Regions from separate parts of the Streptomyces sp. NPDC044003 genome, predicted to be linked through region 2. Evidence: riboswitches for the same ligand, from Rfam matches in the RefSeq annotation. Region 2 holds a riboswitch; each other region holds the start of a gene.
What was found. A riboswitch is a leader RNA that binds a small molecule or an ion and turns the genes downstream of it on or off. The one in region 2 is predicted to bind S-adenosylmethionine.
Positions count from the first base shown of each region.

Region 1 (2,261 bases), on a different contig from region 2:
CCCAGCGGCTGCACGAAACCGGCCAGCTGCGGCCAGTGGAGATTGAGGAGGGGGCGCGCCACCAGTTCGGTGACCCTGCCGCCCTGTCCGGGGGTCTTGCCGGAGGCGAGCCCATCGAGTTCAGTACCGAACGGGCGGTCGTACATCGCCTTGACGAACTCGACGTCCGGGTCCGTGAGCAGCGGGCCCACGATCCCCGTCACGAAGTCCGCCGAGAAGTCCCGCAGGTCCGCGTCCACGAAGCAGACCACGTCCCCGCTCGTCACCATCAGTGACCGCCAGAGCACCTCGCCCTTGCCGGGGACCGCCGGTATGCGGGGGAGTATCGCGTCCCGCGCGACCACCCGCGCGCCGGCCGCCGCCGCCACCTCCGCCGTACGGTCCGTGGAGCCCGAGTCGATCACCACCAGCTCGTCCACGAGGGGGACGGACTCGGTCATCAGCTCGCGCCGGATCACGGAGACGATGTCCCCGACGGTCGCCTCCTCGTTCAGCGCAGGCAGGACGACGCTGACCCTTGTGTTCCGCTTGGCGGCGAGGATCCGCTCCAGCGGCCGGTCCGTCACGGACCAGGACCGCCGGTCCAGCCAGCGTTCCACCTCTTCCAGCACCTGATCTCCATCTCGCGGTTCGGACGGCCCGTCCAAGCGCCCGGGCCTTCGGTTACAGTCTTGAACAACGCGGATGCCCGATGCATGTCGGGGTGCCGCCCGCGTCGGAGTGCAGGAACGAAAGTCCAGCGCACTTCACAATCGAATACCGCTCATCCAGAGGGGCAGAGGGAAACGGCCCGTTGAAGCCCCGGCAACCCTCCAGTCGGTTACTCGCCCACCCGTCTCCCGGCCACCACCCCAGGTGGAGCCCTGACGGGCGCAGCTTGAATGCGCGAGGCTCCCGGCTAGGGAAGGTGCCAAATCCGTCTCATGGCGAAAAATTCGTCATGGGAAAGATGAGGAGAAAGGGCCTCGCCTCCATGGCTGTTCAGACCGTCGCACCCACCACCGTCGACCTCGGTCCCGCGTCCGGACTTTCCTGTCGCGAATGCGGTGAAGGCTTCCCGCTCGGCCCGATCTTCGCCTGTGAACTCTGTTTCGGACCGCTCGAAGTCGCGTACGACCTTCCCACCGGTGACCCCGAGGCGCTGCGCAAGCAGATCGAGGCCGGCCCCGCCAACATCTGGCGCTACGCCCCCCTCCTGCCCGTCCCCGCCGACGTCGCCGAGAAGCCCAATCTGAACCCCGGCTGGACCAAGCTCATCCAGGCCGACAACCTGGCCCGCGAGATCGGCGTCGCCCCCGGCAAGCTCTTCGTCAAGGACGACTCCGGCAACCCGACCCACTCCTTCAAGGACCGGGTCGTCGCCCAGGCCCTCGAAGCCGCCCGGGCCTTCGGCTTCACCACCCTCTCCTGCTCCTCCACCGGCAACCTGGCCGGCGCCGTCGGCGCCGCCGCCGCCCGCGCCGGCTTCCGCTCCTGCGTGTTCATCCCGCACGACCTGGAGCAGGGCAAGGTCGTCATGGCCGGTGTCTACGGCGGTGACCTCGTCGCCATCGAGGGCAACTACGACGACGTCAACCGCTTCTGCTCGGAGCTCATCGGCGACCCGCTCGGTGAGGGCTGGGGCTTCGTGAACGTCAACCTCCGTCCGTACTACGGCGAGGGCTCCAAGACGCTCGCGTACGAGATCTGCGAGCAGCTCGGCTGGGTCCTCCCCGACCAGCTCGTGATCCCGATCGCCTCCGGCTCGCAGCTCACGAAGATCGACAAGGGTCTGCAGGAGCTCATCAAGCTGGGCCTCGTCGAGGACAAGCCGTACAAGATCTTCGGCGCCCAGGCGGAGGGCTGCTCCCCGGTGTCGGCGGCCTTCAAGGCCGGCCACGACGTCGTGCGGCCCCAGAAGCCGAACACCATCGCCAAGTCCCTCGCGATCGGCAACCCGGCCGACGGCCCGTACGTCCTCGACATCGCCCGCCGGACCGGCGGCGCCGTGGAGGACGTCAACGACGAGCAGGTCGTCGACGCCATCAAGCTCCTCGCGCAGACCGAGGGCGTCTTCGCCGAGACCGCGGGCGGCGTGACCGTCGGCGTCACGAAGAAGCTCGTCGAGGCCGGTCTCATCGACCCGAACCTCACCACCGTCGTCCTCAACACCGGCGACGGACTCAAGACCCTGGACGCGGTGGCCGACACCTCTCAGGCGACCGCCACCATCCGCCCGAGCCTGGACGCGTTCCGCGACGCCGGCCTGGCGCTCTGAAAGG
Region 1 is NZ_JBWKFA010000014.1:132,338-134,598, forward strand. Features, by position in the region: gene AC07AW_RS36745 (glucosyl-3-phosphoglycerate synthase) at 1-611, opposite strand, end outside; SAM riboswitch class I at 761-956, shown strand; gene thrC (threonine synthase) at 950-2,257, shown strand.
Region 1: it holds a riboswitch for S-adenosylmethionine, as region 2 does, so the genes downstream of both, thrC (threonine synthase) here and AC07AW_RS40025 (IclR family transcriptional regulator) in region 2, are expected to answer to the same signal.

Region 2 (2,261 bases):
CCGTCGTCCCGTCGCCCCGTTGTCCCCCGTCGTCCCCGTCGCCCCCAAGGTCAGATCTTCGGCGAGAGACGGTACTGATGTGGGTGAACATGCAGCCGCGGCGAGGTGAGCAGCAAGGCTCGGTTGTCCTGTCCGGCGGCCATGTGGTCGAGCCACCGCTCGTACCAGGCAAGGAAATCCGGGGCTGAGGAGACGTTCGGGCCCCAGAAGCCGTCGGCGTTGCCGATGAGGATGCGACCGGTGAGAGGCCCGGTCACGCCCAGGAGTACGAGATCGCTGCAGCCGCGTTCGATGACGTGCAGGAAGAGGTGACCCTCGCGTGTGGGGCGGTAGGCCCGGCGGAATCCTCTCGTCCGCGTGTCGGCAGCTGCGCGATTCATCGTGAAGAGCGTGCAGCGTTCCAGCGGGATCAGCCCGTAGTACGGGGACGCACCGCTGCCGCCCAGGTGCGTGAGGAAATCTCGGTAGGGCGGTGGGAGTTCCACGTCATGCTCGGCTTCGAAGGCGTCTGCCTGAGCTTCGGGCAGGCGGGGGCCGAGACGGAATTCGTGCAGTTCCTCGCCGAAGGAGTGGCTTCGGCCGGGCGTGTAGGGAATGCGTGCCAGCTTGCGTCGCAGCCGCGGGATGCGGGAGTCCATGCGAGCTCTTTTCTCGTGTCGCCCGCAATCTATCGCGATCTGTCTCGCGACGGCTGGAGATCATCCTGCGGTGGGACCACTTCGAGCCGACTGCGCCACCAGGGGGCCGTTGGCAGGTAGCCCAGGGAGTCTTGTATGGTTCTCCGCGAATCATCCAGAGGGGTGGAGGGACCGGCCCTACGAAGCCCCGGCAACTCCCCGATCGACTCGGCGCTCAATGTTCGCGCCGCGCCGACGGGATCAGTGCCAACTCCGGCCTGCGCCAACGTGGCGTGGGAAAAGATGAGGAGACACGGTGCTCTCTGTGCTGCCTTTCGCCCCGGCTCTGTCCGTCCCGGGCTCTCCGCGTACCCGTCTCGTGATCGTCGCGGCATATCGGCCGACCGCTTCGGCCCTTTCCCGCTGACCATCCCCCGCCCTCACCTGCCTTCCCCTGCCCTCCTCGGATGAGGTCGCCGCGAGTCGGGTGAGGTCGCCGCGAGTCATGGCTCGCGGACCGAGACTGGAGTACCCCTTTTCATGGACATTTCGGATATTTCTAGTGGTGTTGGCGTCCTCGACAAGGCCGCGGTGATCCTCGATGCGCTGGCGTCGGGCCCGGTCACCTTGGCGGGGCTGGTCGCCTCCACCGGCTTGGCACGGCCCACGGTCCACCGACTCGCCACCGCACTCGAACGCCACCGCCTGGTCGGCAGGGACGTCCAGGGCCGGTTCGTCCTCGGCCCCCGGATCGCCGAACTCTCGGCCGCCGCGGCCGAGGACTGCCTGCTGGCCGCGGCCGGCCCGGTCCTGACCTCCCTCCGGGACGCCACCGGCGAGAGCGCGCAGCTCTACCGGCGCCAGGGTGAGATGCGTGTCTGCGTCGCGGCCGCCGAGCGGACGTCCGGCCTGCGCGACATCGTTCCGGTGGGCTCCACACTCCCCATGAAGGTCGGCTCCGCCGCCCAGGTCCTGCTGGCGTGGGAGGAGCCCGAGCGCTTCTACCAGGGTCTGCAGGGTGCCCGCTTCACGGCCACTGCTCTGAGCGGCGTACGGCGCCGAGGCTGGGCCCAGTCGATCGGTGAGCGCGAACCCGGCATGGCCTCCGTCTCGGCACCGGTCCGCGGCCCGTCCCACCGTGTGGTGGCCGCCGTCACGGTCACGGGCCCGATCCAACGCCTCACCCGTCAACCCGGCGCGCGGCTCGCGAAGGCCGCCGTCGACGCGGCCGACCGCTTGACCGAGGTCGTGTGCCGCTCCTGACGGTGGATCCTCCAGGTTGCCTTTCGCCGGCGCGCGGGCGCACCTGGGAGCCAGCGGAAGCAGCGTCACCGGATGGGGTGAACACAGCGGTTCCTCAGGGGCGCAGCAGCTGCATGTGGATCGACCGGGCCGGTCTCATCGACGGCAGGACGAGACCTCGGCGGGTGGACGTGCGGACGATCAGCTCGTACGGCATGACGATCGAGTCCGGGTTGTACTCCCCCACCCCTTCGATGGCGTCGATGAGGAGCTGGACGACGGCCGTGCCGATCCTGCGGGGTTTGAGCGAGAGCGTCGTGATGGGTGGTTCGGTGGTGGCGTAGACGGTGGATTCGCTGCAGCAGACGATCTGGAGGTCGTCCGGGACGCGTAGTCCGTAGC
Region 2 is NZ_JBWKFA010000019.1:98,982-101,242, forward strand. Features, by position in the region: gene AC07AW_RS40020 (SMI1/KNR4 family protein) at 51-638, opposite strand; SAM riboswitch class I at 786-927, shown strand; gene AC07AW_RS40025 (IclR family transcriptional regulator) at 1,158-1,880, shown strand; partial or broken gene AC07AW_RS40030 (substrate-binding domain-containing protein) at 1,975-2,261, opposite strand, start outside.

Region 3 (2,261 bases), on a different contig from region 2:
TCATCGAGGTACCCGGCCGCACCGTCGACATCGTCGGCACCGGCGGCGACGGCGCCAAGACGGTGAACATCTCCACCATGGCGTCGATCGTGGTCGCCGGGACGGGCGCCAAGGTCGTCAAGCACGGCAACCGCGCCGCGTCCTCCGCCTCCGGCTCCTCCGACGTCCTGGAGAAGCTCGGCGTCAATCTGAACCTGACCCCGCAGCGGGTCGCCGAGGTCGCCGACGAAGCAGGCATCACCCTCTGCTTCGCGATCAGGTTCCACCCCTCGCTGCGGCACGTCGCCGCGGCCCGTGGCCAGCTGGGCATCCGGACGACCTTCAACGTCCTCGGCCCGCTGACCAACCCGGCCAAGGTACGGTCCCAGGCCGTCGGGGTCGCCGACCCGCGCATGGCGCCCATCGTCGCCGGGGTCCTCGCCGAGCGCGGGAACTCCGCCCTGGTCTTCCGCGGCGACGACGGCCTGGACGAGCTGACGACCACCTCCACCTCCCGGGTCTGGGTGGTCCGGGACGGCGGCGTCACCGAGGAGCGCTTCGACCCGCGGGACGTCGGCATCGACCTCGTCCCCCTGGAGGCGCTGCGCGGCGGCGACGCCTCGTACAACGCCGACGTCGCCCGCCGGCTGCTCGCGGGGGAGACCGGTCCGGTACGGGACGCGGTGCTGCTCAACGCCGCGGCGGCGCTCACCGCCCTGGACCCCGGCACGGGCACCCTCGCGGAGCAGCTGGGCGCCGGCATCGCGAAGGCGGCCGAGGCGATCGACTCCGGCGCGGCCCTGCGGTCCCTGGAGCGGTGGATCGCCGTCAGCAACGCCTGAACCGCGCCTTGCGCCGTACGACCCCGGTCCACCATGCGGACCGGGGTCTTGCGCTTCGGCGATCATGTGGCAGGATGCTTCACAGGTCACGAGTGACAGCGTTTTGGCCCCGGCTTGCTGTCCGGCAACCCTCCTTCCGTGGCGGGGTGCCCCGGGTGATGACCGGGCCGTAGGCAGCGAGGTCTACGGCAAGCGCGGATCCCTCGAGCACCAGGGGTCCTGGTCAGTCGAGGAGCTTTTTCCGTGAGCAAGCGAATGCGATAGGGCGACTCCGCCCCTTCTTCACCCTCGGAAACAGGGTCCCTTCCGCGTACCCCCATGTCCTCCGAGGCATCACCCGTACCCCGCCGTACCCGGCCGCGTACGGGATTCACCGAAGCCATTCCGCACCGCCCGCCGGGAGATACCGCCATGTCCGCATACCCGAACGCCACTGCCGTCACCGCCGACTCCGAGTCCGCCGACCCCTGCTGCGCCGCCCCGCTGCCGGTCCTCGGCCGGGACGTCACCGTCCCGCTCGTCACCGGCGGCGAGGTGACCTACGCGGCGCTCGACTACGCGGCCAGCGCGCCGGCGCTCCAGCGGGTCTGGGACGACGTCGCCGCGTACGCCCCGTACTACGGCAGCGTCCACCGCGGCGCCGGCTACCTCTCCCAGCTCTCCACCGACCTCTTCGAGAACAGCCGCGTCACCGTCGCCGAGTTCCTCGACTGCCGCCCCGACGACCAGGTCGTCTTCACCCGCTCCACCACCGACTCGCTGAACCTGCTCGCCGCCACGATCCCGGCCGGCTGCCAGGTCTTCGTCTTCGAGACCGAGCACCACGCCTCCCTGCTGCCCTGGCGCGACGCCCGCGTCACCTACCTCAACGCGCCGCGCACCCCGGAGCAGGCCGTCGAGACCCTGGAACGCGCCCTCGCCGACCGCGACCCCTACGGCCCGGCCCTGGTCTGCGTGACCGGTGCCTCCAACGTCACCGGTGAGCTGTGGCCGGTGAAGGAGCTCGCCGCCGCCGCGCACGCGCACGGCGCCCGGATCGTGCTCGACGCCGCCCAGCTCGCCCCCCACCACCCGGTCTCCGTGCGGGAGTTGGACGTGGACTGGGTCGCCTTCTCCGGGCACAAGCTGTACGCGCCCTTCGGCTCCGGCGTCCTCGCCGGCCGTGCCGACTGGCTTCAGGATTCCGAGCCCTACCTCGCGGGCGGCGGCGCCTCCCGCAAGGTGGCCCGCCGGGCCGACGGTGGTGTGGACGTGGAGTGGCACACCACCGCGGCCCGGCACGAGGCGGGTTCGCCGAACGTCATCGGCGTCTACTCGATCGCCTCCGCCTGCAAGGCGCTGACCGAGGCCGGCTTCGACTCCCTCGTCGCCCGCGAGCAGCACCTGATCGCCAAGGTCCGCGAGGGCCTGGCCGAGGTGCCCGAGGTGCGGGTGCTCTCG
Region 3 is NZ_JBWKFA010000002.1:949,371-951,631, forward strand. Features, by position in the region: gene trpD (anthranilate phosphoribosyltransferase) at 1-821, shown strand, start outside; SAM riboswitch class IV at 906-1,022, shown strand; gene AC07AW_RS10955 (aminotransferase class V-fold PLP-dependent enzyme) at 1,233-2,261, shown strand, end outside.
Region 3: it holds a riboswitch for S-adenosylmethionine, as region 2 does, so the genes downstream of both, AC07AW_RS10955 (aminotransferase class V-fold PLP-dependent enzyme) here and AC07AW_RS40025 (IclR family transcriptional regulator) in region 2, are expected to answer to the same signal.